Regions from separate parts of the Micromonospora fiedleri genome, predicted to be linked through region 2. Evidence: riboswitches for the same ligand, from Rfam matches in the RefSeq annotation. Region 2 holds a riboswitch; each other region holds the start of a gene.
The links. A riboswitch is a leader RNA that binds a small molecule or an ion and turns the genes downstream of it on or off. The one in region 2 is predicted to bind cyclic di-AMP.
Positions count from the first base shown of each region.

Region 1 (9,620 bases), on a different contig from region 2:
GATCGGTGCGCCGATCTTGGCAGGCAGGTTACTGAGCGTGTCGGTCAGCCGGTCGACGTGCTCCGCACGCATGCGGGCTGCTGAGCGGGTCAGCCGGTTGCGTTGCTGCCATTCCGGGTCGCTGGCCCGGCCGCGGCGACCACGGTGGGTCATGCGGGGGCGGAAGGGCTCGACAAGCACCCATTCGAGGAGGCAGGTGAGGTTCCACAACGCTCGCTGCTCGGCCTGGTCCTCAACCAAGTCGCCGAAGTCGTTGGTCAGCTCATCGGTGCGGGACAACCACTCGAACAGCACCAGCGCCTCGTCGTGGCTGAGCCTGACCACAACCTCGTCCTGGTCCACAGCCCGAAGTGTAGGTACCGCGCTGATCTACCAACACGCGACGGCGGAAGCTGACCGCGCCATCGTTCAGGCGCTGCACGAAGGCCCTGGCTGGGACTCGCGTCCTGGCCAGGGCCTTGATCGTGGAGCGGGTGACGGGAATCGAACCCGCACTGTCAGCTTGGGAAGCTGATGTTCTGCCATTGAACTACACCCGCAAGCGGGACCACTGTACCTGAGTCACTGCCCCCGTGCACCCAGGCACCCCGCCCGCCACCCCAGCCGGCGGGCCAGCCCACCGAGCGGCAAGAAGTTTCAGGTCAGCAACATATGCCCATTCTCAAATCTATCGATGGGTTGTAACGTCTGCCCCACGTTTTCCGCACGGCGCGACACAACCCCCCGGTCGCGTCGACAGAAAGAGGTGGGCTTATGGGACTCCGTCCCGTCCTGCTGAACCGGCGCCTCGCCGGCATCGCATCGACGTCACTGGTCATGGCGCTCGGCCTGGTAACGGTGGGCGCGCTGCCGGCCGCCACCATCTCCGCCAGCCCGGCGATGGCCGCCGGGCACGCGCACGCCGACGAGGAGTGCGCGGACCCGACCGGCAGTGCGGCCCGGGTCCGCGGTGGCGGTGTCCTCGCGCATGACCCGAACGAGCTGACCAAGAGCCAGGTCCTTCAGCGGGAGGCCGAGTTCGCCGACCTGCTCCAGGAGCGGGCCAAGCGGGTCGGTCAGCGTAACCTCGGCACCCAGGCCGCCGCCGCGTCGGTCACCATCCCGGTCGTGGTGCACGTGATCCGGAGGGACACCACCCGCGCCGGCGGAAACATCCCCGACTCGATGATCCAATCGCAGATCAACGTGCTCAACCAGGCGTTCAGCGGGGCAACCGGTGGGGCGGCGACCGCCTTCGCCTTCCAGTTGCAGAGCATCAACCGGGTCACCAACACGTCGTGGTACCCGATCCGGCAGGGCACCACCGCCGAGCGGCAGATGAAGACCCAGTTGCGGGTCGGCGGCAAGAACACGCTGAACATCTACCTGGGGGCGCTGAGCAACAACCTGCTCGGCTGGGCGACCTTCCCGCAGACCACGCTGAACAGCATGGACGGCGTCGTGGTGCTGAGTGAGTCGCTGCCCGGCGGCACGGCCACCAACTACAACCAGGGCGACACCGGCACCCACGAGGTCGGGCACTGGCTGAACCTGTACCACACCTTCCAGGGCGGCTGCTCCGGCTCGGGTGACCAGGTCTCGGACACCCCGGCGGAGGCTTCCCCGGCGAGCGGCTGCCCGACCGGTCGGGACACCTGCTCCGCCCCGGGCCTCGACCCGATCACCAACTTCATGGACTACTCGTACGACTCCTGCATGTACCAGTTCACTCCGGGCCAGGCCAGCCGCATGATCAGCGCCTGGAACACCTACCGAGCCGCCTGACGCGAGCCCTTCGGCACGTACCGCCTCCGGTGCCGGTCCCGTTCGACGGGGCCGGCACCGGCTGGTGTCAGGCCGCGCAGCGGGCGCGACGGGCGGAGTGGGCCGCCAACGACGCGGGCCGCTGCGCCTGCGGGGCGGTGGCTGTCGGATCGAGCCAGACCTGGACGGCCGGCACCCCGCCGTGCTCGCCCGGCACGTCGGAGTTGGCGTGGCCGCGACGGCTGAGCATCGCGACCTCGATCGTGAACTCGAACAGCCGCCAGTCGACCTGCGGCGCGGCGCGGGCGGCAAGCGCCAGGCGGGCCACGGTGGCGTCGTCGGTGACCGGCCAGGCCCGACCGGCGACGTACGCCTCGTCGTCGCTCTCCTCCGGCGGGAAGGAGTGCAGGGCATAGCGGCCGTCGCGTTCCAGGTCGCGCCGCTTCGGCGAGTCGATCACAAAGCAGTAGAGACCGTCGTCGGTGATCACCGGGGAGACCGGGTGCACCCGGGGCCCGCCGTCGGCGCGGACCGTGGCCAGGTAGCCGAAGCCCGGGCCGTACTGCTGCATGAGAAGGCGGATCTCGTCGGCGAGTCGAGGCTCGTCAGCGGCGAATTCGGACCAGGAAGCCATGTCGACATCTTATCGAACATACGTTCTAGACAGGTAGCGCGACACGCAGGTCAGCCATATCGGTATGGTGTGGCGATGCTGCTCTCCGACCGCGACCTGGTCTCCGAGATCAAGGCGGGCACGCTCGCGCTGGAGCCCTTCGAGCCCACGCTGGTGCAGCCGTCCAGCATCGACGTACGCCTGGACAAGCTGTTCCGGGTCTTCAACAACCACCTCTACACCCACATCGACCCGGCGACCCGGCAGGACGACCTGACCTCACCGGTCGAGGTGCCCGACGGCGAGCCCTTCGTGCTGCACCCGGGCGAGTTCGTGCTCGCCTCCACCCTGGAGGTCATCTCCCTCGGCGACCAGTTGGCCGGTCGACTGGAAGGCAAGTCCAGCCTGGGGCGCCTGGGCCTGCTCACCCACTCCACCGCCGGCTTCATCGACCCCGGCTTCTCCGGGCACGTCACGCTGGAACTGTCCAACGTGGCGAACCTGCCGATCACCCTCTGGCCCGGCATGAAGATCGGTCAGCTCTGCATCTTCCGGCTCTCCTCGCCGGCCGAGCACCCGTACGGATCGGCCGTCTACGGCTCCCGCTACCAGGGGCAGCGCGGGCCGACGCCGAGCCGGGCCTGGCAGAACTGGCGCACCTGGCCGACCCGCTGACCACGCCAACGCCAGGCCCACGCCTCCGGCAGGACCACGCCAACGCCAGGCCCAAGCTCAGCCAGGACCACGCTCAGCCGGGTCGGCCGAAGCTGTGGATGGGGCTGGTGTCCATCCGTTTCATCTTCACCGGCTGACCGGCGCGGGAGGCGTGCACCACCCAGCCGTCACCCACGTACATGCCGACGTGGTGCAGATCGCGGTAGTAGAAGACCAGGTCACCCGGGCGTAGGGCGCTGCGGCTGACCGACGCGGTGACCTGACGCTGCCGGGCCGCGTTGTGCGGTAGCGCCACCCCGGCCCGCGCCCAGGCGGCCAGCATCAGACCCGAGCAGTCGTACGCGTGGGGTCCCTCGGCCCCCCACACGTACGGCTTGCCGATCTGGGCGCAGGCGAACTTCACCGCCACCCCCGCCGGCCCGCCCGGATAGCCGGCCGGGCAGGGCGCCGGACGCAGCGGGCCGCCGCCTCCATTGCCGTACGCCCGCAGCCGGAGCCGCTGCAACCGGTCGATCTCGGCGTCGATCTGGCGGCGCTTCTGCGCGAACTCGGCCTCCGTACGGGCCAACTGGTCGATGGTGCGCTCCAGCCCGGCCTTGGCGGTGGTGAGTTCGTCGCGCAGTTCGCTCGCCTCGCGTACGTCCTGTTGCTGGAAGTGGGCGTAGCGGTCGAGCAGGCCGATCTGCTCCACGACCTCGCCGGGCGACCTGCTGTCCAGCAGGGCGTTGACGGCACCGACCGTGCCGCCCTTGTACGCCCGTGCCGCCAGCGCGCCGACCCGGGTCATCGCCGCGTCGACCTGCTGCTCAAGCGGTGCGATCCGAGCGGCCAGGGCGTCGGCCTCCCGGCGCTTGCCGGCGAGATCCTGCCGGGTGGCGTTGTGGCGTTCGATGAGTGGTTCGAGCCGGTTCCAGTCCGCGTCGATCTGGCGCTCGATGGCGTCGACCGTCGGCTCGGCGTGGGCCGCCGTCGCGCCGCCGGTCAGCATGACGGCGGTCGCGGACAGGGCGGCGAGTGCGGTGGTGCAGCGGTACCAGCGGGATCGCGGCGCAGCCGTCGTCGGGCCGGGCGTCGCCGGCCGTGCTGACGGTGGCCGCGGGGCATGGTGTGCCACCGGGCTCCGTACTCCTTCTTCCCGTACCGCCTACCGGGTTAGCTGACGGGTTCGGGCGGGAAGGGAGCGCCCTACCGCGGTGATCGCGGATTCACCCCGGGAACCTGGATCCCCGGCTCGCGCAAGCGACTCGGCGGTGTCGGACCGTTACCGCCCCTGGTGGACGGAACTGCCATCGGACCCGACGATTGCCCAGCGTAGGGACGATCCCCGTCGATACGCAACACATCCACACCATCACTCACGGTGCACAAATCCGACAACGAACAGGGCCCCCGGTCGCTTGACCGAGGGCCCTGGTGATGTTCCTGTCTGCTCGCTCAGCCGGGTCGGCGGAACCCGGCGATCGGCATCGTGGTGATCGGGGAGACGTTCACCGGCTTGCCCGCTCTGGGTGCGTGCACCATCAGATTGTTGCCCAGATAGAGGCCGACGTGACTCAGGTCACTGCGGAAGAAGACCAGATCGCCGGGGCGGGCCTCAGACCTGGAAATGGCCTTGCCCTCGTTCCACTGCGCACCGGTGAAGTGCGTCAGGTAGATGCCGGCGGCCTTGTACGCGTACTGGGTCAGCCCGGAGCAGTCGAACGAGTTCGGGCCGGTGGCACCCCAGACGTACGGCTTGCCGACCTGGGCGCAGGCCACCTTGATGGCGGTGCGGGCCGCCGCGCTGACCACCCCGTTGATGGTCGGGCAGTTGGTGGTCTTGACCGTGGTCACCGGCAGCGACCGCTCAAGTTGCTTGATCTTGGCATCGATCTGCTTCTTCTTCGCCGCGAGCTGCTTTTCCTTCGCCTCCTGGTCGGCGATCAGCGCGTCGAGCTTGGCCTTCTGCGTGTCGTACTTCTTGCGGACCTTCATCACGCTCTCGAGCTGCTGGCGCTCGTACGCCGCCAGCCGCTCCAGCATGGCCATCTGCTCGCCGAGCAGGTCCGGCTTGGCGTTCAGCAGCACCGCGCCGATTTCCTGGGACGGTCCGTTCACGTAGTACCGCGAGGCGAGGTCCGCCACCCGGTTCATGGCCAGTTCGGCTTCCAGGGCCAGCGGCTGGATCTTCTTCTGCAGGTCGGCCGACTTCTTCCGGTTGACCTTCAGCTGCGACCGCACCTTGTTGTACTGCTCGATGGTGGGCTCAAGCTGCTGCCACTGCTTGTCGATCTGACGCTCGATCTCCTCCACCGAGGGCTCGGCGTGCGCGGGGGCGGAGAGCAGGCCAGCGCCGACTGCGGCGGCAGCCACCAGGACGAGCAGACGGTGAGCGGCTCTCCGCAGACCACCTGGACGGCTCGACCGTCCGGGCACGTGACGATGGAGGGGCATGGTTGCCACCGGCAGCGACTCCTTTGCAACCGACCGCCGGGTGTCCCGCGGGCGGTAGAGGGGCGGAACAGACGACCTACGGCGGTCGGTGCCCAACATTAGGGAAGGCACCGGGCGGAATCAAGGCGACCAACGAACGATTCACGTTTGCGCGACCGGTTGCGCACAAAGGGTGTCGATCATTTCGTTATAGTCACGCGGGTAAATATGAATACGGGGTACGACGGACCACGTGAGCCCGCCGTACCCCGTAGCTGTTCAGGCCTTGCTCAGCTGCCGACCGGCTCGCCCTCCTCAGCGCCCCGGGCCTGCTCGGGGCGGACCGACCGCAGTAGGACGCTCGCCACATCGACCACCTCGACCTGCTCGCCGGCGCCCTTGCCGTTCACTCCGTCGGTGAGCATCGTCGAGCAGAACGGACAGCCGACGGCGATGGTCTTCGCCCCGGTGGACATGGCCTCCTCGACCCGGTCCACATTGATCCGCTTACCGATCCGCTCCTCCATCCACATCCGCGCGCCACCGGCGCCGCAGCAGAAGGAGCGCTCGCTGTTGCGCGGCATCTCGGTGATCTCGCCGGCGCCCAGCGCACTGCCCAGCACCTCACGCGGCGGGGTGAAGACCCGGTTGTGCCGCCCGAGGTAGCACGGGTCGTGGTACGTGACGCCGCCGTCGACCGGCTGCACCGGGGTGAGCTTGCCGGTGGCGACCAGATGCGCCAGCAACTGGGTGTGGTGCACCACCTCGAACTCGCCGCCGAGCTGGCCGTACTCGTTGCCCAGGGTGTTGAAGCAGTGCGGACAGGTGGCGACGATCTTCCGCTTGGCCTTCTCGCGGCCGGAGAACGCCTCGTTGAGGGTCTCCACGTTCTGCTGAGCGAGCATCTGGAAGACGAACTCGTTGCCGATGCGGCGGGCCGGGTCACCCGAGCAGGTCTCGCCCTCACCGAGGATGGCGAAGGAGACGCCCGCCTCGTTCAGCAGCGTGGCCACCGCGCGGGTGGTCTTCTTGGCCCGGTCCTCGAACGCACCGGCGCAACCCACCCAGAACAGGTACTCGAAGTCGTCGACCTCGCCGACGCGCGGCACCTCGAAGTCGAGGCCCTTGGTCCAGTCCTCCCGGGTGTTCTGCGGCGCACCCCACGGGTTGCCCTTGTTCTCCAGGTTGCGCAGCATCACGCCGGCCTCAGAGGGGAAGCTCGACTCGATCAGCACCTGGTAACGCCGCATGTCGACGATGTGGTCGACGTGCTCGATGTCCACCGGGCACTGCTCGACGCAGGCACCGCAGGTGGTGCAGGACCAGAGCACGTCCGGGTCGATCACACCGCCGGCCTCGGCGTCGCCGATCAGCGGCTTCTCCGCCTCGGCGAGCGCCAGCACGTCGACGTGGGCGAGCTGCGCGGCGGTGGCCTTCTCCTCGCCGGTGAGGTCCTTGCCGCCGCCGGCCAGCAGGTAGGGCGCCTTGGCGTACGCGTGATCCCGCAGGCTCAGCACCAGCAGCTTCGGCGACAGCGGCTTGCCGGTGTTCCACGCCGGGCACTGCGACTGGCACCGGCCGCACTCCGTGCACGTGCTGAAGTCCAGCAGGCCCTTCCAGGTGAACTGCTCGACCTGAGCCACCCCGAACTGGTCCTTCTCGGGGTCGGCCTCCTCGAAGTCCAGCGGCTTGCCGTCGCTCATCATCGGCCGCAGCGGGCCGAGGCCGGAGCCGGCCGCACCCGGCTTGCGCTTGAAGAAGATGTTGGGGAAGGCCAGGAAGCGGTGCCAGGCCACACCCATCGTCACGTTCAGCGAGATCACGATGAGCCAGGTCATCGAGATGGCGATCTTGATCAGGGCGGCGACGCTGACCCCGGACTGCCAGTCCGGCAGCGCCGAGCCGACCGCGTGGCTGAGCGGGGTGGCCCAGGTCGGGTACTCGAAGTGATCGGTGGCGACCTTGAAGCCCCGGATCAGGAAACCCATGATCAGTACGGCGAGGACGACCGCCTCGACGAAGTAGCCCTGCCACATCGTCGACCCGGTGAACCGCGAGCGGCGACCGGCCTTCGTGGGCCGGTTGGCGAGCCGGATCGCGATCAGCACCACGATGCCGACGATGCCCAGGATGCCGATCCACTCGGTGACCAGGCCGTAGAGCGCCCAGCCGCCGATCAGCGGCAGCCCGCCGGTCGGGGACACCACCTCGAAGTACGCTTCGAGCACCAGCAGCGACAGCACGATGAAGCCGACCATCACGAACCAGTGCGCCGCGCCGACCACGCTCCAGCGCAGCATCCGGGTGTGCCCGGCGGTCTCCGCGAGCATGGTCCTGGTGCGGCTGGCCTTGTCACCGAACCGGGACGGGTCGGGCTGACCCAGCCGGATCACGGCCGTCATCTGCATGACCGCGCGCACCGCAAGCCACACCGCAACGGCGGTGATGGCGGCCGCGAGGATCGTGGTGACGATCTGGACGCTGCCCATCGAGTTGGCCTCCCGGTCTGCTGCCTGGCGAGCGGCTCGGCGACCGGGTCGGAGGTGCGTACGCGACCTCAGCCGCCGCGCACCTCGAACCGGACCGGTCGATGACCGTCCCGCTCGGTCATGCAGTGCAGCCTACGCGCAAGGTTACCCAGCAGTAACGTGAGTCTTCTCGCACCTGGGCCACGCCGCCCTGCGCCCACCCTAGGAGGCAGCCGCAGCATCCGCGCGACGGGGCCCTCGACGACTCACCCGGCGCTGCCGGATGAGCTGTGGATCAGCGCCAGCGAGACAGCAGGATCAGCGAGCCGACCATCGCGCCGAAACCCACCGCCAGGTTCCAGTACCCCAGCTCCATGACCGGGTACTCCTGCTCGGAGAGGTAGTAGACCACCAGCCAGCCGATGCCGAACACGATCAACGACACGGCGGTGACCGGCAGCCAGATCGGGCTGGGCTTGCGCGTCGCCGCTGTCGCCGCCGGGCGGACGTCCGTGGGCGGGGTGTACACCTTCTTCTTGCGGACCTGAGACTTGGGCACGACGCTCTCCAGAGGGGTTACGACCTCGTCCGGCCTGCAACCGGGCGCGAGGGCGACGGTCCATGGCCAATAATGTTCGAGAGCTAGCGTAGTCCGGAAGCCCCGCTCAATCCACGAATGGGGGCCAGACCGTTGCCCGGCAACCCGGGAACGGACGACGGACGAGGGCCACCACGACCGTACGGATGCGGTCGCCGGGGCCGGAGACAGGGGGAAACGGGTCGTGGAGTACACGTCCGGCGCAGCCTCGTGGCAGAAGGTGGTGCGGCGTCTTGTCGCCGGCCTGCTGCGGCGCGGGCGGCGGCGACGCCCTGGCTGGTCGATCGGCGTACCGCTGATCGCCGCCGCCGCTGGCCTGCTCTTCACGACCACGGCCACCACCGCCGGCGGCACCGCGCTGCGTGAGGACCGCCGCCCTCAGCTCACCGAGCTGATCGAGGACCGCCGGGAGCGGGTGGCCCTGAACGAGGAGCGAGCGGCGACGCTGCGCCGGGAGGTCGAGAGCCGTACGACCGACCTCGCGGACTCGGACACGCCGATCAAGGAACAGCAGGAGCGGGCCACGGAGAACCTCGCGGTCGCCGGCTTCACCGCCCTGACCGGTCCCGGGCTGACGGTCGAGCTCAACGACGCGCCGCAACTCGGCAAGCTCCCCGAAGGGGCCAGCAACGACGATCTCGTCGTGCACCAGGGCGACGTGCAGGCCGTGGTGAACGCGCTCTGGGCCGGCGGTGCCGAGGCCATGTCAATCATGAATGTCCGCGTTCTGGCGACCAGCGCGGTACGCTGCGTGGGTAACACCCTGCTGCTGCACGGCCGGGTGTACTCCCCACCCTTCAAGATCGTGGCAATTGGCGATCCCGGCGCGCTTCGAGCGGCCCTCGCCGCTTCCGAGGGAGTCCGGTGGTTCAGGAACGCGGTGGAAAACTACCAACTCGGGTACTCCGAGCATGCTTCCACGGTCACCGTGCCCGCATTCGAGGATTCCACCACCCTGCGCTCGGCAACGGTGCCAGAGTGAGGCCGTCATGCGTGATCTAGTCATCAGCACGGTGCCGGGGCCGAAGCACCGTCATGAGTGAGCGTCCCGACGGTCGCCACCGCGACCAGGCCGACGAGGCGACCGCCTTCCTGCCCCGCGTCGACCGAG
Region 1 covers NZ_JAETXL010000004.1:355,285-364,904, forward strand. Annotated here, with positions in the region: partial or broken gene JMF97_RS32220 (transposase) at 1-162, opposite strand, end outside; tRNA gene JMF97_RS12625 (tRNA-Gly) at 466-539, opposite strand; gene JMF97_RS12630 (zinc metalloprotease) at 754-1,764, shown strand; gene JMF97_RS12635 (pyridoxamine 5'-phosphate oxidase family protein) at 1,832-2,377, opposite strand; gene dcd (dCTP deaminase) at 2,453-3,031, shown strand; gene JMF97_RS12645 (C40 family peptidase) at 3,105-4,145, opposite strand; cyclic di-AMP (ydaO/yuaA leader) riboswitch at 4,158-4,291, opposite strand; gene JMF97_RS12650 (C40 family peptidase) at 4,466-5,479, opposite strand; gene JMF97_RS12655 ((Fe-S)-binding protein) at 5,734-7,932, opposite strand; gene JMF97_RS12660 (cell division protein CrgA) at 8,207-8,470, opposite strand; gene JMF97_RS12665 (DUF881 domain-containing protein) at 8,694-9,491, shown strand.
Region 1: linked by a shared signal. The riboswitch ahead of JMF97_RS12645 (C40 family peptidase) and the one ahead of JMF97_RS27350 (coiled-coil domain-containing protein) in region 2 are both predicted to bind cyclic di-AMP.

Region 2 (9,620 bases):
CCGGTGCGACACACCTCTTCGAGGAGCCCGGCACCCTGGAACAGGTAGCCGAGGCTGCGGCCGACTGGTTCCACGATCACCTGCACCCCCAGCTCACCCGGGCCTGACACCATCGCGCCCTCCCCCGTGCCCGTCGTCGACAGGCACCAGGTCCCACCTTGGCCCCTTTGCTCTGCTTCAACCCACGCACAGTTCCCGACCAGGATCCGTTGCGTGGGTTGAAGCAGAGCAAAGGGGTTGAGGCGGGGTAGATGGTCGGTCAGCGACGGGCGGGGTTACCAGGCCGGCGTCGTCGAGGGCGGACAGCGTGTAGCCCCACTTGACGCTTGCGCGGCGGGCCGGAGTGCCTGTACCTCAGCCGGGTGCGGGATTTGCGGTGGCCGGGGGTTCCTCGGGTGCCGCAGGTGCCGGTCGGGGTGCTGCGGCAGCCTGGCGTTGGCGCAGCACGCTGTCGATGACCCGCCAGGCGACGGCGGCGATCGGCACCGCGACAAAGGCACCGGCGATGCCGGCGATGAGGGTGCCGGCGGTGACCGCCAACAGGATCACTACCGGATGCAGCCGTACCTGTCGCTTCATCACCAGTGGTTCCAGCAGGTTCCCCTCGATCTGCTGCACGGCGATCACCGCAGCCAGGGTGAGTAGCGCCGTGGTGGGACCGTTGGCGGCCAGCGCCACCAGCACCGCGACCGCGCCGGCCACGGTCGCCCCGATGATCGGCACGAACCCGCCGATGAACGTGATCAAGGCCAGTGGGAAGGCCAACGGCACGCCGAGAAGCACCAGTGCCAGGCCGATGCCGATCGCGTCGATGGCCGCGATCAGCATGGTGCCTCGGGTGTACGACCCGAGCGTGCGCCAACCGACCCGCCCCGCCTCGGCGGCGACCTCCCGGTTCGGCCCGGTCATCCGGCGCAACGTCCAGTGCCACATCGCCCGGCCGTCCTTGAGCAGGAAGAACAGCAGCACCAGGGCGAGCAGGGCGGAGCCGAACACCTCGGTCACGGTGCGGGCGCTGGCGACCGGGTCGACCTCCTGCTCGGTGGCCGCCTTGCGTAGCTGGTCGATCAGACCGTCGAGCTGTTGGTCGGTCACGGGCAGAGTGGAGGTGATGAAATCCCGGGTGCGCCCGAGGCCCTGCTGTAGTTCGTCACCCAGTTCGCTGAACTGGTTGGCGGTCAGGTTCCACACCAGCACCCCGAGGCCACCCAGGATGCCGAGCAGCAGCAGGACGGTGAGCAGCGCGGCCAGCGAGGCAGGCAGCCGCAGCCGGCGGAGCGCGAGTTGTACCGGGTCGAGCAGCGCGGCAAGGAAGAAGGTGGCGGCCAGCGCGATGGCCAGCGGTGTGACCAGCAGCGTGATCCGCGCCAACAGGTAGAGCCCAGCGGCGATCACCACCAGGCAGGCGCTCCACACCACAGCGGTGCGCACCAGCCAGGGCAGGGCCGTCCACGTCTGCCGTGGCCCGGCTTCTGCCGCTGCCGCCCGGTGCGCCGCCTCATCGGGCTCGCGCCCGGCACCCCCCGCTGCGACCACGTCGCCCTCCTCGCGTCGGCGAGGTCCTACCCACCCACCCTCCCCCCGACACCCCCATCCCATCCCGCCCTCCGGCCTTGGTTTCGGCTCGCGGCACCGGTCCCTCGCGTTGATCAAGAGGTTTTGGTCGGAAATCGGGCTGAGGCAGACCAAAACGTCTTGATCAACGCGGGCTGGGGGTGGGTGGGGAGGGGGTTGGGTGTGTGGGAGGGGTGGGGAGGGGGTGGGTTAGTAGGCGGGGGCTGGGGGGCGGGCTATGGGGGTGGGGGGGATTTCGCGGGTCTGTTCGGGGTTGGCGTGTTCGGTGGTGGGTGGGGTGGGGTCGGTGAGGAGAGGGAGGAGGGAGTCTTGTTGGTCGGCGGCCAGGAGGGCGGTGGTGGTTTCGGCTCGCAGGTTGCGGGCGGCTGCGGCGGCGACCTCGGCGGCGTGCCAGGCTTCCTGCTCCCGCTCCCGGGCGACCCGCTGTCGGGCGAACAGGTGGTCACGTATCGCCCGGCGCAGCACCAACTCCTGCTGGACCGGGTGCAGGCGGGGATCCCAGCCGCGGTGCGCGAAGACATCGCTGAGCTGCTCCACCGACAGTTCCCGCCGCCAGTACGCGTCCAGCACCGCCCGGTGCAGCCAGCGCTCCCGGTCGGCGTACTCGGCGGGGGTGCGTGGGGTGTGCGGCAGCGGCATGCTCGCGGCTTCGGCCAACCGGCGTACGTCCGCCTCCGCAGTCTGGTACGCCTCCCACGCCTGCTCGGCCTCGTCCTGTGCGGCGAGCCATTCGTCGCGTCGGCGGCGAGCCGTTGCCTCGGCGCGGTCGGCGGCCACCATGACCTCTTCCGCCCAGCGATCTTCTTCCCGCTGCTCCGGCGGGGTCGGCAGGGCGGCTTCCCGGATCCGGGCACCCGCGTCGAACCGGAGTCGCCGGGGACGCAGCAGCAGGCCGGAGACGGCGAGTACGACGATGCCCAACAGGCTCAGCCAGATCACGGCGGCCCGGGACACGTCGGGCAGGACGGCGGAGAGAGCGATCTGCATCATCAGCACCTCGTAGCGGATGGGGTTCGTCGACTGTGCTGGAAAGGGAGGAACAGGGCTGGGCGGCGTCTCGCCGCGGCAGACTCCGACTGCGGCCCGGTGGCCGTGGCCTGCAACCCGTGCCGTGGTCCGCGACCGCGACTCGTGGCCGTCGGCTGCAACCTGTGACCGTGACTCGTGGTCGGGCGGGTCCTCACCGGCGGGTGGCGTGTGGGTGCCGATGCCGGTCAGGTGGTGCGAGCCCGACCCGACTCGGCCAGGTGAGGTTGCAAAGCCAGCCAGTGGTCGTGAGCCTGCCGAGGTCAGGCGGTCGGAGGGCCGCGCCGGGTCGGTTCACCGGGGCCGGCGGCGAGGCGTACGGCGGCAGGCCGGGCGCTGGCGCGGACGGCTCCGGCATCGGTGTGCTCGGAGTGCGGCACCACGGCTGCGGCATGCACAACGCTCACGGGCGAGACGAGCGCCGACTCGTCCCGGGAGAACAGCGCTGACGTGTTCCAGGACGAGAACAGCGCTGACGCGTTCCAGGACGAGGTGAGCGCTGACGCGTTCCAGGACGAGGTGAGCGTCGACTCGTCGTTGCGGGGCCGGGTGCGCGTTGACGCCAGGGTGAGTGTCGACTCGTTGTTGCCGGGCCAGAGGGCTCGGGCGGTCGCGGGGGCGTCCCCGGGGCGGTTGGGCAGTGCGGCGGCGGGCGGGGCGGCCGGGAGGTCTGCGGTGCCGTCGGGTAGGCCGGTGGCTGTGATGCCGCCGAGGCCGACGGCCAGGATGAGTGCCGTCAGCGCCAGGCGGGTCAGATCCGCCAGCGGGCAGCGCGTCACCGACCACAGTGGACGGGTGAACGCGAGACTCGGCACGCGGTCAAACCTATCGCCCTTGCGGGACAACCGCAGCGGCCCGTTCGTTCAGGGGTGGCGAAGGCCACCACGCGCGGGACGGATGTGCGGCAGGGATCCGGGCTACGACGTGGTGCCGGCCACTGGCTCCTCGGTGAATAGCGCCAGCAGGTCGCCGACCTGGCGATCGGCCTCGGCGGGGTGCCGGAATCGACCGGACGGGTTGAGGGTGTACTCGTTGCGTCGCCCGACGCGGGTGCGCTGGAGGTAACCCTCGGCCTCCAGGTCGGCGACGATGGCCTGAGCGGCCCGTTCGGTCACGCCCACCTCGTCGGCGACGTCGCGGAGCCGGGCGGTGGGGTTGCGTGCGATGGCGAGCAGTACGTGCCCGTGGTTGGTGAGAAAAGTCCAGTTACGGGCGTTCTCCCGCTCGCCTGTCGTTGCCATGTCGCCCATCGTATGGGCCTTTCAGCTTTTTCGGGCTATGCCGTCGGGCCCTGCACCCGCTCGGCCCGGAGCGCAAGCGTCCGGGGATACCTGAAATCCATATCACGCATTCCTTGACGCGGCTTGCGCTGCGTGTGACCGTTGGACCAGCCCGTGACCAGTGTCGGCCCGGGATGACCAGGCATCGCATGAGTAGCGAGGGGGCGCCGGATGAGTCGACCCGGACCGATCGGAACAGAGCTGCGGCCGGAGCGGGAACTGCTCACCGCGGATCTTCCGGGCGCGCCACAGCTGGCGCTTGCCGAACTGATGGCCGGTAATCGGCGGTTCGTCACCGATACGGCGTGGCATCCCAATCAGAACGCCGGACGTCGCGCTGCCGTCGCCGGCGAGCAGCATCCGTTCGCGGTGATCGTGGGCTGCTCCGACTCCCGGCTGGCCGCCGAGATCATCTTCGATCGCGGGCTGGGTGACCTCTTCGTGGTCCGTACCGCCGGGCACACCGTCGGCCCGGAGGTGCTGGGCAGCGTCGAGTACGCGGTGTCGGTGCTGCGTACGCCGCTGGTGGTGGTGCTCGGGCACGACTCCTGCGGTGCCGTGCAGGCGGCCCGGGCGGCGCTGGCCACCGGCACTGCCCCCACGGGTCACCTGGGTGCGGTGGTGGACGCCGTGGTGCCCAGCCTGCGCCAGGCGCAGGCCGCCGGGGTGAACGACCTGAACGAGATCGTCGACATTCACATCGCGCAGACCGTGACGGCGATGCTGGGATCGTCGGCGACGCTGGCCGCCGAGGTCTCCGCCGGGCGTTGCGCGGTGGTCGGCATGTCGTACCGGCTGGCCGCCGGCGAGGTCCGGGCGGTGGCTGCGGAACCGGCGGAGCTGGTCGCCGAGGTCGCGGCGCCCGTCGCCTGACGGCGAGCGCCGGGCCGCCGAGGGCGTCAGCAGACGAGCTGAGGGCCGCCCCACCGGACGGCGGGACGGCCCTCGAAGCGATGCTGGACGTGCGCTAGTACATCGAGACGTGCACGTGGTCTGTGTGGTTCGACGGGCCGCTGTAGGAACTCCAACCGGTCGCCGGGAACCAGATCTGCCGGTTCCAGATCACGTAGTAGACACCCAACCGGTCGGCGTTACGGACCAGGAACGCGGCCAGGTTGTTGCCGTAGATCCGGGTGTCGTCGTTGTACCAGGGGCGGAAACCGCTGTTCTGCAACGACCAGTCACATGCTCGGCCCTTGGGGTGTTCCCACTTGTCACCCGGTCGGTAGCAGCCGACGAACCGGTTGAAACCGGCGCGCTTGACCTCCTTGTACATGTGCAGGGTGCGTGCCGTGATGCAGCCGGACGTGGTCGGGTCGTTCTGGTTGCACGACTCGGACTTCCAGCCGCCGTCGGCTGCCCGGTTGGGGCCGGGTCGGGCGACCGGAGAGGTGGCGGCCACCAGGCCGCCGGTGAGACCGACGCCACCGACCAGGCGGAGCGACTTCTCCGCGTCGCTCTTCTTGCGGGCCATGTCGTTGGTCAGCTTCTGCTGCTCGCGTACCTCGGCGTCGAGCGCCAGCTTGGCCGTCTCGGCGCGGCGCTTGACCGCGTTGACCTCACCCAGCTTCTTGCTGTTGACCAGGTTCAACTCGTCGAGCGCGGCGGCGCGGTGGATGAACGAGTCGGGGGCGTTGCTCTGCAACAGCATGGCGATCGCGCCCACCCGGCCGGTCCGGTACGACTGGGTGGCGATCTCGGCGACCTGTGGGGCGAGGGCGTCCAGGTCGGCCTCGGCGCGGCGGACCTCGACGGCGAGCTTGAGCTGCTTCTTCTTGGACTTTTCCAGCTTGGACTTGGCCTTGGTGTAGTCCCGGTTCGTCGCCTCGATCAGCTCGTTGAGCATCGGCGGGTCGTCGTCATGGCCGGCCGGTTTGGGGGGCTTCGGCGCAGCCGTCGCCGGCAGCGGGCCGGCGAAGACGGCGAACGCGGCGAACACGGCCACCACGGGCGTCAACCAGCGGCGTAGGGGTGCCGTCACTGTCTTCCCTTCCATCGACCGCCGACCGGGTTAGCTGACGGGTTCGGGACGGAAGTGGCCCCTACCGCTGGTGCGGATTCACCCCACGTACCTGGGTTCCCGGCTCGCCTGGTGGCGATTGGGCGGTGGCACCGCAGGCGCCGGTGCGCGCCTTCGGCGGTGACCGGCAGTGAGGTTACCCGACGGTCGGTCTGGTCCTCTACGCGCCGAACCCGGCAAGATGTGTCATTTCGTAATCGCACTGGGTGACGAGTGACACGCTTGTCGATCCTTTCGGTCGGCGTGCTCACGTTGAGGAGTGTCACCATGGGGTGTCGGTGCTCCTGTCCGGTTCGGGCCACTCCGAACGGGTGGCGGGGGGCGTGTGACGGGGACGCGGTGTGCTGAGGGCCTGGAGCGTCTCGGCCCGGTCCGTCGCCGGTCGCGGCTGGGCGACGGCCACGTCGTCGGGTGCTCCGGGCGCGGCGTTCGCGCCGGTGCGGCGCCGTCCGGCGGTGGTCACCACCGTGGCCAGGGCGGTGGTCAGCGGTACGGCGGCGATCAGCCCGAGCGTGGCCACCACGCTGCGGACGATCTCCTGGGCGAGGAACTCGCTGGTCACGATCTGACCCAGCGCGCGGGAGTCGGCGGTGAGCAGGAGCAGCAGCGGCAGCGACGCGCCGGCGTACGCCAGGACGATGGTGTTCACCACCGAGGCGATGTGCGCGCGGCCCACCCGTGTCGCCGAGCGGTACAACTCGCGGCGGGACAGGTTCGGGTTGGCGTGCGCCAACTCGGTGACCGCCGCGGCCTGGGTGACCGTGACGTCGTCCAGGACGCCCAGTGACCCGATGATGATGCCGGCCAGCAGCAGGCCGTGCAGGTCGACGTCGCCCCGGAACATCGACAGGGTGGTGGCGTCCTCGCTGCCGAAGCCGGTCAGGTGGGTCGCGTTGGTGGCGGCTAGGCCGAGCAACCCGGTGAGTACGAGCGCGCCGAGGGTGCCGAGTACGGCGACCGAGGTCTGCGCGGACACCCCGTGCGTCAGGTACAGCACCACGAACATGATCAACGCGGCGCCGACGATGGCGACGATCAGCGGCGGCTGGCCGGCGCTGATGCCCGGCAGCACGAAGGTGAGCAGGATGGCGAAGCTGGCCGCGAGGCCGGCCAGGGCGGCCAGCCCACGCAGGCGTCCGAAGGCGACGATGGCGGCGGCGAAGAGCACCCCCAGCCAGATCAGTGGCATACCGCGCTGGTGCTCGGCGATGTTGTAGGTGCTGATCGCCGGGTCCTCCGGGTCGATCAACGAGACCAGGATGACGTCGTCGTCGACGCTGACCGAGGGTGCGCCCGGCCCGGCCGGGATGGGGGCGTCCACGTGCTGGCCGGCGTCCGGGCCGTCCTGCACCCGTACCGTGACGGTGCCGCACGGGCCACCGGCCGTCGTCGGGGTGCCCTCCGGCACCGCGGGGTTGGGCGGACAGGGTTCGGTCACCACCCGGGTGACCGTGCCGTGGTACCGGGGCAGGTCGTCGCCGGCCTCCGGGCGGGGGGCGTCGCGCGGCCAGAGCACCAGCGCGGCGACCAGCGTGGCGAGGAAGAGGGGGACCACCGTCACGATGAGGATCCGCCGCACCCCGGGTGGGGTGGGCGGAGCGGCACGGCTGTGATCGGCGCCCATTCGATAGTCTCCCAACGATTTCTTCAGCGGAGTACGTGTCGGCGGGCGAGTCGGTTCAGCCCGACCGTACGACTCTCGCGGTGGGCGGCCGAGGCGGCCGGAACGTGGCGGAACCGCTGCGTACGGTGAGTGTCGGGGCGGCCGTCGTCGTCGCCGGGCAGCGGCGGCGGTGCGGGTGCGCGTCCGGCGGCGCGGTGGGCCGGAAGGCGCGGATGTCGGCAGGCCATCGTGTGCGAATGGTAGCCAGCCCAGGAACGGATCGCAGGACGCGTGGGGTCCGTCGGCGGTTCGTGAGCCCGGGCGGTGGTCGACGGGTGGGCCGGAGAGTGGGTCAGCCGCGCTTCATCAGACGGCCGACGGCGGCCATCATCTCGGTGGCCATCTCGTCGGCGCGGCCCTCGGCGGCCCCGGTGTGCATGCAGTGCCGGGCGTGCCCGTCGAGCAGGCCGAGGGCGACCTTGTCGAGTGCGGCCTGGATGGCGGAGATCTGGGTGAGCACGTCGATGCAGTAGCGATCCTCGTCGACCATCTTCTCGACGCCGCGCACCTGGCCCTCGACGCGGCGCAGCCGGGCGAGCAGTTGGTCCTTGCTGGCGGTGTAGCCGCGGATCGGCGTCGGTGTGGTCATGAGCACGAGGATAGCCTACCCCCAGGGGGTATGCTACGGTCGCGTTGGGGATACCCCCCTCGGGTATGTTCGTGGCACCGGCCGCCCCTCGGCCGGGCCAGGCGGAAAAGGAGAAGCCCCATGGTCACCACGACCTACCAGGTGCAGGGCATGACCTGCGGACACTGCGTCAGCGCGGTCAGCGGCCAGGTCGGTGCGCTGCCCGGCGTGACCGACGTGACGGTCGACCTGCCCGCCGGTCGGGTCACCGTCACCAGCGAGCAGCCGCTCGACGAGAACGCGGTACGCGCGGCCGTCGACGAGGCCGGATACGAACTGCTCGGCGCCTGAGGCGACCGGCGGCGGAAAACCGAGGTGCAACGATGAACACAGCGACGAAGCTCACCGGCTTCGCGCTCGGCCTCGCGGCGATGTTCGGCGCGGCGTACGGGGTCGGCCAGGTGACCGGCTCCGCCGCCCCGGTCGTCGCCGACGGCCATGACACGGGCCCGCACGGCACCGCCGCACCCGGGCAGGAGGCGGGCGGGCACGACGCATCGGGAGCCGCCGGGCATCTGCCCGGCGGGCTGCTCGTCTCCGACCGGGGCTACACCCTGGTCCCGGTCGCCGCCGCCGAGGGAGAGTTCGCCTTCCGGGTCACCGGCCCCGACGGCAAGCCGGTGACCCGGTACGAGGTGACGCACGACAAGCCGATGCACCTGATCGTCGCCCGGCGTGACCTCTCCGGCTTTCAGCACGTACACCCGGAGATGGCCGCCGACGGCACCTGGCGGGTCGCCTCACCGGTGAGTTCGCCCGGGGTGTGGCGGGCCTTCGCCGACTTCACCCCGACCGGCGGCGAGCCGCTGACCCTCGGGGTCGACGTGACCGTGCCCGGCGAGTTGACCGAGCAGCCTCTGCCCGCCCCGGCCAGCAGCAGCACGGTCCACGGCTACACCGTCGACTTCCACGGGACACCCCAGCCGGGCGGCAACACCACCCTGACCTTCACCGTCAGCCGCGACGGGGTGCCGGTCCGCGATCTCGAACCGTACCTGGGGGCGTACGGCCACCTGGTCGCACTACGCCAGGGGGACCTGGCCTACCTGCACGTGCACCCCGAGGGCAGGCCGGGCGACGGGTCGACGGCACCCGGGCCACAGGTGCGCTTCGGCGCCGAGTTCCCCTCGGCCGGGGCGTACCGGCTCTATCTCGACTTCCGCCACGACGGGGTGGTACGCACCGCCGAGTTCACCGTGCACGTCGGTGACCCGGGCGCCATCCCCAGCCCGGAGGGCGTCATCGCCGACGAGCACGGCACCCCCGGACACGAGCACAACTGACGGGACCAGCGATGAACACCAGCAGACCGCTGCCCACCGCGACCGGCCGGATCGAACTGTCGATCAGCGGGATGACCTGTGCGTCCTGCGCCGCGCGCATCGAGAAGAAGTTGAACCGGCTGGACGGCGTGCAGGCCAGTGTCAA
Region 2 covers NZ_JAETXL010000012.1:121,713-131,332, reverse strand. Annotated here, with positions in the region: gene JMF97_RS27380 (dienelactone hydrolase family protein) at 1-107, shown strand, start outside; gene JMF97_RS27375 (AI-2E family transporter) at 355-1,536, opposite strand; gene JMF97_RS27370 (hypothetical protein) at 1,765-2,565, opposite strand; gene JMF97_RS27365 (hypothetical protein) at 2,865-3,416, opposite strand; gene JMF97_RS27360 (helix-turn-helix transcriptional regulator) at 3,519-3,851, opposite strand; gene JMF97_RS27355 (carbonic anhydrase) at 4,152-4,754, shown strand; gene JMF97_RS27350 (coiled-coil domain-containing protein) at 4,849-5,862, opposite strand; cyclic di-AMP (ydaO/yuaA leader) riboswitch at 5,867-5,997, opposite strand; gene JMF97_RS27345 (YibE/F family protein) at 6,164-7,525, opposite strand; gene JMF97_RS27340 (hypothetical protein) at 7,549-7,752, opposite strand; gene JMF97_RS27335 (metal-sensitive transcriptional regulator) at 7,857-8,153, opposite strand; gene JMF97_RS27330 (heavy-metal-associated domain-containing protein) at 8,274-8,483, shown strand; gene JMF97_RS27325 (DUF8832 domain-containing protein) at 8,516-9,475, shown strand; gene JMF97_RS27320 (heavy metal translocating P-type ATPase) at 9,487-9,620, shown strand, end outside.

Region 3 (9,620 bases), on a different contig from region 2:
GGCTCAGTTCTGAACACTGTGGATGGTGCCCCGACGGTCGCTCGCGACACTGTGCTCCAATGAGGGCCATGATTCTCCAGCGCGTCGTCGCCGTCGCTCTGCTGCTGTACTGCTTCGTCGGGATGGTCCTCTCGCGTGTCTACCCGTTCATGGACGACTGGCCCGAACTGGCGGAGACAGCGATCGCGATCAGCAGCGCAGTGGCAGGAGTGCTCGGGGTGGTCCTGTGGTTACGCAAGTCCACGGAACATGCCTCCCCCGAGCAGGCCGGCGACGGCGAACGGCCCTGACCAGGACCGGTCACCGTACGGCGTCGAGCAGCGCCAGTACGGCCGCCGGATCCTCGACGTGGGCGTTGTGGCCGAGCCCGGGCAGCGTCACCACCGGTACGCCGTACTCCTTGAGCTGCGCGTCGGTGACCATCGGGTCGTGCTCGCCACGGGCCAGCAGGACCGGCGCGTCGATCGTGGCGAGCAGGGCGCCCAGGTCGGGCTCGCCGACACCGAAGGCACTCGGGTCCATCGCCAACCGCCACCGGCCGTTTTCCTGCCGTAATCCGGCCGCCACGGCGGGATCCTCCGGGCCGAGCAGGTCGGCCAGCCCGGCGACCCGCAGGTACCGGCGCGCCGCCTCGTCGCGGTTGTCGAACCAGGTGACCGGGCGGGCGGCCAGATCCGTGGCGCGGGACAACTCCGCCGGGGACCAGACCGCCTTGATGCCGAGCCCGACCACCGCGTCGACGGTGACCGCCCGGCTCACGGCGGCGAGCGCCAGACCGACCACCCCGCCGAGCGAGTGGCCCAGCACGATCACCCGATCGCCGGGGTGCAGGCTCGCGGCGACCTGATCGGCGAGTGCGGCGAACGAGTACGCCGGCAGCGGGGGTGACGCGCCGTGGCCAGCCAGATCGGGGGCCATCCACCGTCCCGGCCACCGCTGGTGCAGCAGCGGCGCGCAGCGCAGCCACACGTCGCCGGTGGCGCCCATCCCGTGCAGCAGCAACAACACCGGCGCGCTGCCCCGCTCACCCGACTCCGTGATCATGTCGGGCAGTCTGCCACCGCCCGGGCCGGTCGGCGAGAGCCGCGACCGGGATACGACACCGGGCACCGACCCCGAAGGGTCGACGCCCGGCACGAACAGCAGGTATCAGGACGAATAGCCCCGGGTGGCAGCCCAGTTGGCCAGGTCGATCGTGCTCAACCAGTACGAGTAGTACGACGCGTCGGCCGAGTCGGCGATCTTCACCATCCGGCCCTCGTCCTCGTAGCCGACCACGGCGACGTAGTGGCCGCCGGGGAAGGAGTGCCAGCCACCGGCGGTGTCCACGACGCTGCCGGCGACGTTCACCACGACGCCACGCCCGTCGGAGATCGCCGCCACGACATCAGCCTGAAGCTGGTCCATCTGGGCCGGGGTCGCCGCGCCGCCGGGGATCATCGTGGTCTTGTACGGCTCGCCCTTGACCGCGGCGTTGAGCGCCCGAGTGGTGTCGTACGCCGAGTTGGTGCCGGCGAAGGTGGTGCCCATCTGGGCGGCGAGGGTCTCCTGGCCGCGCTCGATGCCGGCGGCGCTGAGCGCGTTGCGCACCGCTGCCGGGCCGCAGTAGTAACCGTTGATCTGGGCCTGGTAGTCGTACGACAGCACCTTTTCCGCCGGCGGCTTCGGGGCGGCCTTCTTACTGGCCACGTCCGGGTCCGCGGTGGCGGCCCGCGCCGACGGCGAGGCAGCTGCGCTGCTCGGCGCGGCACTGCCGGGGGCGGCGCTGCTCGGGGCGCTGCTCGGGTCGGCACTGCTGGGAGCGGCGCTGCTGGGGGCGGTGGCGACCCGCGCCAGGGAACGGGAGGCCGCACTGTCGTCGCGCAGTTCGGCCACGGCGGTCGCGGTGGGCGCGTCGCCCAGGTTGTCGTCGGTCCGGGCGACCAGGGCACCGGCGCCGGTGGCCAGCACGAGGGCCGCCGCCGATGTGGCGAGGAGCTGATAGGGGCGTTCGGTGGCCAGCTTACGGAGCTGACGCTTGAGGGTGTGCTTCACGAGATCCTCCACGGGCTGAGGGGTGGACGGGTGGGGCCTGGCTCAGGCTGCGGAGAGCGGACCGGCGAGCGCAGGCACCACGGTGCCGTGGAGGCGGGGGAATATCGGGGGGATCGAATTGTGCTGCACGAGGACAGGAACTCCTTCCGACACCGCCGACCGGGTTAGCTGACGGATTCGGGCGGGAAGATCGCCCTACCGCGAGCCGTGGCTCGCGGATTCACCCCAAGTGGTGCAGTGGTTCCCCGGTTCGTGTGATCACGATTGAGCGGGTCGGCGCGGCGTCGCCACTTGCGATCATTTACCGCACCGGACAGGGCGACACTACTGGTCGGTATCGCTCCTGCCAAGCCTGCCCTGACCTGCTTAAACCTGGCCCGGTGCGATTATTTTCGGGTATCGCGGAACTGTCGTCGCTCAATGGGACAGCACTCGCGGACATCCCTGTCGAGGCGGTAACCGGACCGGACGTTCACAATGCCCCGCACATTGCGCCCCGCCTTCGACGTCTGACCCACGTTGACCGATTCGGCAATTGCTGTGACCGGGGTCACCGAATTTCGGCCCACCTGTCGCTGAACTGGCGAGGAGGCGACGGCTCATCCCACCCGGGCCGGCCGCCAGCGCAGGGCCGCTGCGGGCCGGCCGACGACCACCCGACGCGGCACCGGCAGCGGGTTCGGCCGTAGCCGCTGCGCTGCGGCGTACGCCTCGGTGGAGAGCGCGCGGGCGGCGTCGGCGGCGAGTTCCGCGGTCCGCCAGGCGTCGCGTTCCTGCTGCGCGGCGGCCTGGTACGCCGCGAGGCGGCCGTCACGTACCACGCGGGCCAGGAAGATCTCCTGCTCGGCGGGGTGCCGTCGGGGATCCCAGCCGGCCCGGTGAGCCAGCGCGTCGGCGAGCTGCCGCCCCGTCAGGTCGCCGCGCCAGTATGCCGTCATCGCGGCGTGGTGCAGCCAGCGCTCCCGAGCCGCGTACTCGGCGGGGGTCCGGGGCGTACCGGGGCTGGGCCAGGCGGTGGCGGCGGCGAGCCGTCGGGCGGCGGCCTCGGCCTCGTCGTACGCGGCCCAGGCGCGGTCGAGTTCCGTCTGCGCGCGGTGCCATGCCGCCCGGTGGCGGCCGGCGTTCTGCGCGGCGCCCGCCGCCGCGACGGCAACCTCACCGGCGTAGCGACGCTGGTCCGCGACCTCGTCGTTGTCCGGGAGGTCCGGGGTCCGGTCGGTCGGCGGGGCCGGCTCGGGTCGGGCGACGAGCGCGGTGAGCACGCCCAGCGCGAGCACCAGCAGCACCGACCAGATGGCGGCGGCCCGAGGCGCGTCGATCAGGAACTGGTAGAGAACGGTCTTCTCCATGTCGATACCTCGCGGGAGCGGATGTGGCGGCCTGGGGGTGCCGCCGGTGTCGGGTCGCCGGGTAGCGGCGGATCGTCAAGGTGGTGGAGCGCGGCGGGACACCCACGGTGGGGGCCCGATCGCCGCGGCCCGTCGCAGGCGGGCGGCCGGCGCGGAATGCGGAAGGCACAACCGGGACAGCCGTACGAGGGCCGTCCGGGTCAACCGACGGTACGGGCGGGAATCAGGCGCCGGGCGGGGCGCGGCCGCACCGCAGACCCGAGGCGTCCACCGCAGGAGGCTGATCGTCGGCAGCCGCGCCGGCCAGGTCGACGCCCTGTTCCGTCCGCGCCGACGGCACCGGTGTCGTCGCGGCGCCAGCGCCGGGGCGGTCGTCGCCGCCGCTCACCAGTTCATCGGCCGTCGGTGGGATCGCGGCGCACCGGTCGGATGCCAGCGCCTCGGTCGGCGGAGCGAAGCTGACCATGCTGGGCTGCCCGGCAGGGCCCGCCGCCGGTCCGAGATCACCGGGATGAGCGGCGGGTGCGGGCATCGTCCAGGCACCGACGGCGAACGCGGCGGCGACGGCGAATCCGGTCAGCAGCCGTGCCACCCGACGCGCCAACCACCACAGAGGAGGACGAGTGGGGACGATCGGGAGCACGCTGCCACGCTACCGCCAGGTCCCGCGGGCCGCACTGCCGCCGGGCGTGTCGCAGCGAAGAACCTGATTCGGGTTGCCCGGAGCGCCGCGGGTCAGCGGAGTGAGCTCACCGTCCAGGCTGGACAGCGGGAGGGGACCGGCGCGGGGCCAGGCGACGCATCATCGGTTGTTCGACGAAGCGGTGCACCAGTGCGGCGAGCCCCAGCGTGAGCGCCAGGAAGCCGATCACGGCGGCCGGGCCCCACCAGCCGGGCAGGCCGGTCCCCCAGTCCCCGGTGATCCGGAGAATCGTCATGATCACGAACACGTGCACCAGGTAGAAGGCGAACGAGACCTCGCCGAGCCAGACCATCGGACGCGACCGCAGCGGGGAACGCCGCCCCCGCACGTCGGCGTCCGCCGCCGCGGCGATGACCAGGACGTACGCCGCCGCCAGCAGCGCCGCCCAGAACTCGGCCCGGATCCACTCGGCGGCGGCCACCCAGGTGACCACGAAGATCAGGCTCGCCAGTGGCAGGCCGGGACCCCGCCACCGCCCGCGCAGCATGAGTTCGGCGGCGGCCACGCCCATCCAGAACTCCAGCGAGCGGACCAGGGGGAACACCTGGGTGAACCACCACCGGCTCTGCTCCGGCACCAGGGTCTGGGCGGGCCACAGCGCCAGGATCAGCAGCGGTACGGCGATCACCACGGCCCACAGCTGCCAGGGCCGAGCCCGGCGTACCAGTGGCAGGACCAGCGGCAGGCACAGGTAGAAGAACAGCTCGCAGGAGAGCGACCAGCTCACGTTGTTGACGCTGTAGAAGTACCCGGGACGGGGATCCCAGGCCTGGATCAGGAACAGGTTCTCCAGCGCCGCGACGGGGTTGATCGGATCGGCGAACCAGACGGCGGCCCCCATGGCCAACGCCCAGAGCAGGACGTGGTTCGGATAGATCTTGGCGAACCGGCGCCGCCAGAACCGCCGCCGGGAGTCGCCGGGTCGGGCCGACCAGACCAGCACGAAGCCGCTGAGGATGAAGAAGAACTGCACTCCGGACAGGCCCAGAGTGAAGACCTTGCCGACGACCGCCTGGTAATCCGGTTCGGCGATGATCCGCATGGTGCCGGCGTGGAAGCCGAAGACCAGCAGCGCGGCTATCCACCGCAGCCCGGTCAACGACGGTAGCCGGCTGGCCAGGGCCCGGTCGGTCGCGGAGCCCGGCGGTGCCGCCACCGGTGCGCTGGTCATGCGGGCACCTCCGGCGTCGGCGGCACGCGTCTCCCCTCCCCAGGGCCGGTTGGCCCGTTCCGATCGGCTGCCGGGGCCACCCGGCGTCGCCCGTCGGGCACCCTACCCGCTGACTGATCGATCCACTCGTCGGGTGATCGGTGACCGTACGCTGTCACGCTGTTCAATCGGTTCACCGCTGCCGGCCATGTCTGGTTCCCGTCCTGTCCATCCGGGCGGTCGAGGGTGTCGGCGTGGTCAATCAGCCGACGCAAGCGCCGCTGCTGAGCATCGTCGTGCCGGTCTACGGCGTCGAGGCGTACCTGCGTCAGTGCCTCGACTCGATTCGTGAGGACGTGCCCGCGGACGAGACGGCGGCGGTGGAGTTGATCGCGGTCGACGACGCCTCACCGGACGGCTGTGGACAACTGCTGCGCGAGTACGCCGCCGACCACCCCGGAGTGCGGGTGCTGCACCTGGAGACCAACGTCGGTCTCGGGCCCGCGCGCAACGCGGGCCTGGACGTGGCCACCGGCGAGTACGTCTGGTTCGTCGACAGTGACGACTGGCTGCCGCCGGGCACCATCGCGGCCATGCTCGACCGGCTGCGTACGGACCGGCCCGACGTGATGATGATCGACCATCTCCGGGTGCACGAGTGTGGACGTCGCGACATCGACGCCAGCAGTCGCCTGCTGCGCGGGACATCCGGCGTGGTGCGGCTGGTCGACCGGCCGCACCTGCTGCGGGTACAACACACCGCCTGGAACAAGGTGGTACGCCGGGCGTTCATGGCTGAGCTGGGGCTGCGCTTCCACCCCGGCTGGTACGAGGACATCCCGTTCAGCCATCCGCTACTGATCGGCGCGGATCGGATCTCGGTGCTGGACCGGGTCTGTTACCTGTACCGGCAGGGTCGCCAGGGCGCCATCACCTCGACCCGCAGCGGCCGGCACTTCGACGCCTTCGACCAGTACGACCGGCTCTTCGCCTGGCTGCGGCAGCACCACCCCGACGGGCGTTGGCACGCGGAACTGTTCGACCTCATGGTGAACCACTTCCTGGTGGTGGTCGGCAACGACGACCGGCTGCACCCGCACCTGCGGCGCCGTTTTTTCCGCCGGGTCGCCGCGCACTACCGCCGGCACCTACCCGGCGGCGGCTACCCCCGGCCGGGCGGGGTGGCCGGGCTCAAGCACCGGCTGGTCGACCGGAACAACTACCTGGCGTACGTGGCACTGCGCCGCGCTCACCGGCTGGCCGGCAGGCTACGCGGCCCGGCGGCCCCACCACCCGCGACGACCGGCCCCGACGCCGACCACGACGCCGGGTCCGACCCCACGCAACCTCGCACACTGGTGCGGACACACGGAAACGGAACGCGATGACCACGCTCAAGATCGGGCCGCATCTGGTCGGCACCGGCGAACGTCCCTTCGTGGTGGCGGAGATGTCCGGCAACCACAACGGTGACCTCAATCGGGCACTGGCCATCGTGGACGCCGTGGCCGAAAGCGGTGCGCACGCGTTGAAGCTCCAGACGTACCGGCCGGACACCATCACCATCGACGTCGACACCCCGGCCTTCCGGATTTCCGGCGGCCACGAGCTGTGGGGCGGGCAGAACCTGTACCGGCTCTACGAGCGGGCCCACACCCCGTACGAGTGGCACGGTCCGATCTTCGAGCGGGCCCGCGAGCGGGGCCTGACCGTCTTCTCCTCCCCCTTCGACGCCACCGCTGTCGAGTTGCTGGAAGGGCTGGACGCGCCCGCATACAAGATCGCCTCCTCGGAGCTGGTCGACCTGCCGTTGATCCGGCTCGTCGCCGCCACCGGCAAACCCGTGATCATCTCCACCGGAATGGCCACCCTGGCCGAGATCGACGCGGCGGTCCGTACGGCCCGGTCCGCCGGTGCTGGCGGAATCGTGCTGCTGGCCTGCACCGCCGCCTACCCGGCACCACCCGCCGACAGCAACCTACGCCGCATCCCGGTGCTCGCCGAGGCGTTCGGCGTACCGGTCGGCCTCTCCGACCACACCCCCGGCATCGGCGTGCCGGTGGCGTCGGTGGCCCTCGGCGCCTGCTTCATCGAGAAGCACATCACGCTGGACCGGGCCGACGGCGGCGTGGACTCCGACTTCTCCCTGAACCCCGCGGAACTGTCGGCCCTGGTCGTCGAGGCGGAACGGGCCCACGCGGCACTCGGCGGCACCGCCATCGGCCCGACCCCCGCCGAACGGGAAGGACTACGCTTCCGCCGCTCCCTCTACGTGGTAGCGGACGTCCGCGCCGGCGACGAGGTCACCCCCGCCAACGTCCGCTCGATCCGACCTGCCGGCGGGCTGTCCCCAGTGGAAATCGACCGCGTCCTGGGCCGCCACTTCACCGCCGACGTCGCACGCGGCACCCCGCTCAGCTGGGACCTAATCTGACGATCAGGCGAGCCACCGGGCCGCCGACCTCAAGCCGGCCAACGGAAGCCTGACCGACACCAACCTCCGACAAGCCCTCCGCTCGGGGATGCCGCCAGGTGTGCCGGTCACCACCGCAAGCCGCTCACCACCGCAAGCCGCTCACCACCGCAAGCCGCTCACCACGGCAAGCCGACCACGGTCACAAGCTGACACGATCCGCGAGTTGACACGACCAGCGAGTCGCCCAAGACCGCAACCCGACCACGACCGCGAGCCGGCCCATCCGCGAGTCGACACCGACTCGCCCCGGCGTCACTATCGGTGTTCAACCCCGCCCGGCCGCCAGGTCCGCTCTTGGCCCTTTGCTCTGCTTCAACATACGCAACAGTCACCCTCGGTGAACAGTCACCGAGACGACACGCAGCCTCCCCCGACAACTTCCCTGCTCGCGAGCTATTGCGTGGGTTGAAGCAGAGCAAAGGGCGGGCAGGGGACATGGGCGGGTGGTGGATCGTTGTCACGGGCGGTGACCGTGGCGGAGGAGATCGGTTGTTACTTGCGGTAGTGGGCTGCGGCTGCTGGCTGGGCCGCGTCGCCACACGGGCATCGCCACACGGGCATCGCGCCCCGGGGGTCGCGCCCCGGGGGTCGCGCCCCGGGGGGGTCGCCGTCAGGTAGGGGTACCGTCCGCGGTGTTGTGGGGCCGGTCGGTGGCGACGAAGGCGACGGTAACGACCAGGTCGGCGAGGGTCAGCGTGCGCCACAGCCAGTCGATGCGGGGCGGCACCTCGAGTCCGTGCCGCTGCCACCAGATGGCCATCGGGACGTCGGTGAGCTTGGCCAGGCATTCGGCGCGGGTCCAGCGGGCCCAGTATTCGCCGGTGCCGAAGCGCCGCGCGAGCGCCGTCGGCACCGGTGCGCCGACTCGCTCGGCGTCGATCGCCACCCGCCATCGCGGTACCGGCGGTGCGTACCAGCCGAGGCAGCGGCCGTCGTCCAGATAGCTGCGGGTGGTCGCGTCGGCCGACTCGGCCGGGGTGGCGAGACGCAGGTGTCGGTGGGCGACCGCGAGCAGCGATACCACCGACGGCATCGGAGACATCTCGGCCCGCGTGCCGGCCGGCGGCGTGGCAGCCCTCGCCACTCGCATGCCCACCATCGGCGCCCCGAACCCGGCCGGCGTCGGCGTGGACCCGGCCGACGGTGCCCCGAACCCTTTCGACTGCATCCCAAACCCTCCCGGCTGCACCCCGAAGCCGTCCGCCGGCGCCTCGAACCCGTCCGTAGGTGCCTCGGGCCGGGCCGTGGGTGCGGTTGAGCCTGCGTCGGCGGTGGACGTGGATGAGCCTGCGTCGGCGGTGGGTGCGGATGAGCCTGCGTCGGCGGTGGGCGGGGCGGAGGGGATGGGGTCGCCGGCTTGGCCGTGGCGGTAGGCGGCGTCAGATCGAGGCAGCACCGTCGACCACGAGGACCTGGCCGTTGATGTTGGTCTGCTCGCGTAGCAGCATCCGTACCACCGGGAGCACCTCGTCGGGCTCGGTCAGGTGGCCGGTCGGGGTGCGGCGGACGATCTGGTCCAGTTGGGTCTGGCCCAGCACCGCCGACATCTCCGAGGCGAAGAAGCCGGGCGCGACGGCGTTGACCAGGACGCGGCCGCCCAACTCCCGGGCCAGGGAGCGGGTGGCTGCGTCCATGCCGCCCTTGGTGGCCGAGTAGGCGACCAGGCCGGGGAAGCCGCGCTGCCCGCAGATCGAGGTGATGTTGACGATCCGGCCGCGTCGGCCCTGCGCCAGCATTCGGCGTACGACCAGGCGGGTCAGTTGCAGCGGCGCGGTCAGGTTCGTTTCGACGATCCCGGCCAGGTCGGCGGTGGCGGTGTGTACGTGCAGGGAGTCCTGCCCGATGGCGGCATTGTTGACCAGGCCGTCGATCGGGCCGAGGTGTTGCTCGGCGGCCCGGACGAACGCC
Region 3 covers NZ_JAETXL010000010.1:155,064-164,683, forward strand. Annotated here, with positions in the region: gene JMF97_RS25575 (hypothetical protein) at 69-290, shown strand; gene JMF97_RS25580 (alpha/beta fold hydrolase) at 301-1,044, opposite strand; gene JMF97_RS25585 (C39 family peptidase) at 1,150-2,046, opposite strand; cyclic di-AMP (ydaO/yuaA leader) riboswitch at 2,173-2,315, opposite strand; gene JMF97_RS25590 (hypothetical protein) at 2,634-3,383, opposite strand; gene JMF97_RS25595 (hypothetical protein) at 3,607-4,026, opposite strand; gene JMF97_RS25600 (acyltransferase family protein) at 4,133-5,257, opposite strand; gene JMF97_RS25605 (glycosyltransferase family 2 protein) at 5,491-6,624, shown strand; gene pseI (pseudaminic acid synthase) at 6,621-7,670, shown strand; gene JMF97_RS25615 (hypothetical protein) at 8,323-8,745, opposite strand; gene JMF97_RS25620 (SDR family NAD(P)-dependent oxidoreductase) at 9,092-9,620, opposite strand, start outside.
Region 3: linked by a shared signal. The riboswitch ahead of JMF97_RS25585 (C39 family peptidase) and the one ahead of JMF97_RS27350 (coiled-coil domain-containing protein) in region 2 are both predicted to bind cyclic di-AMP.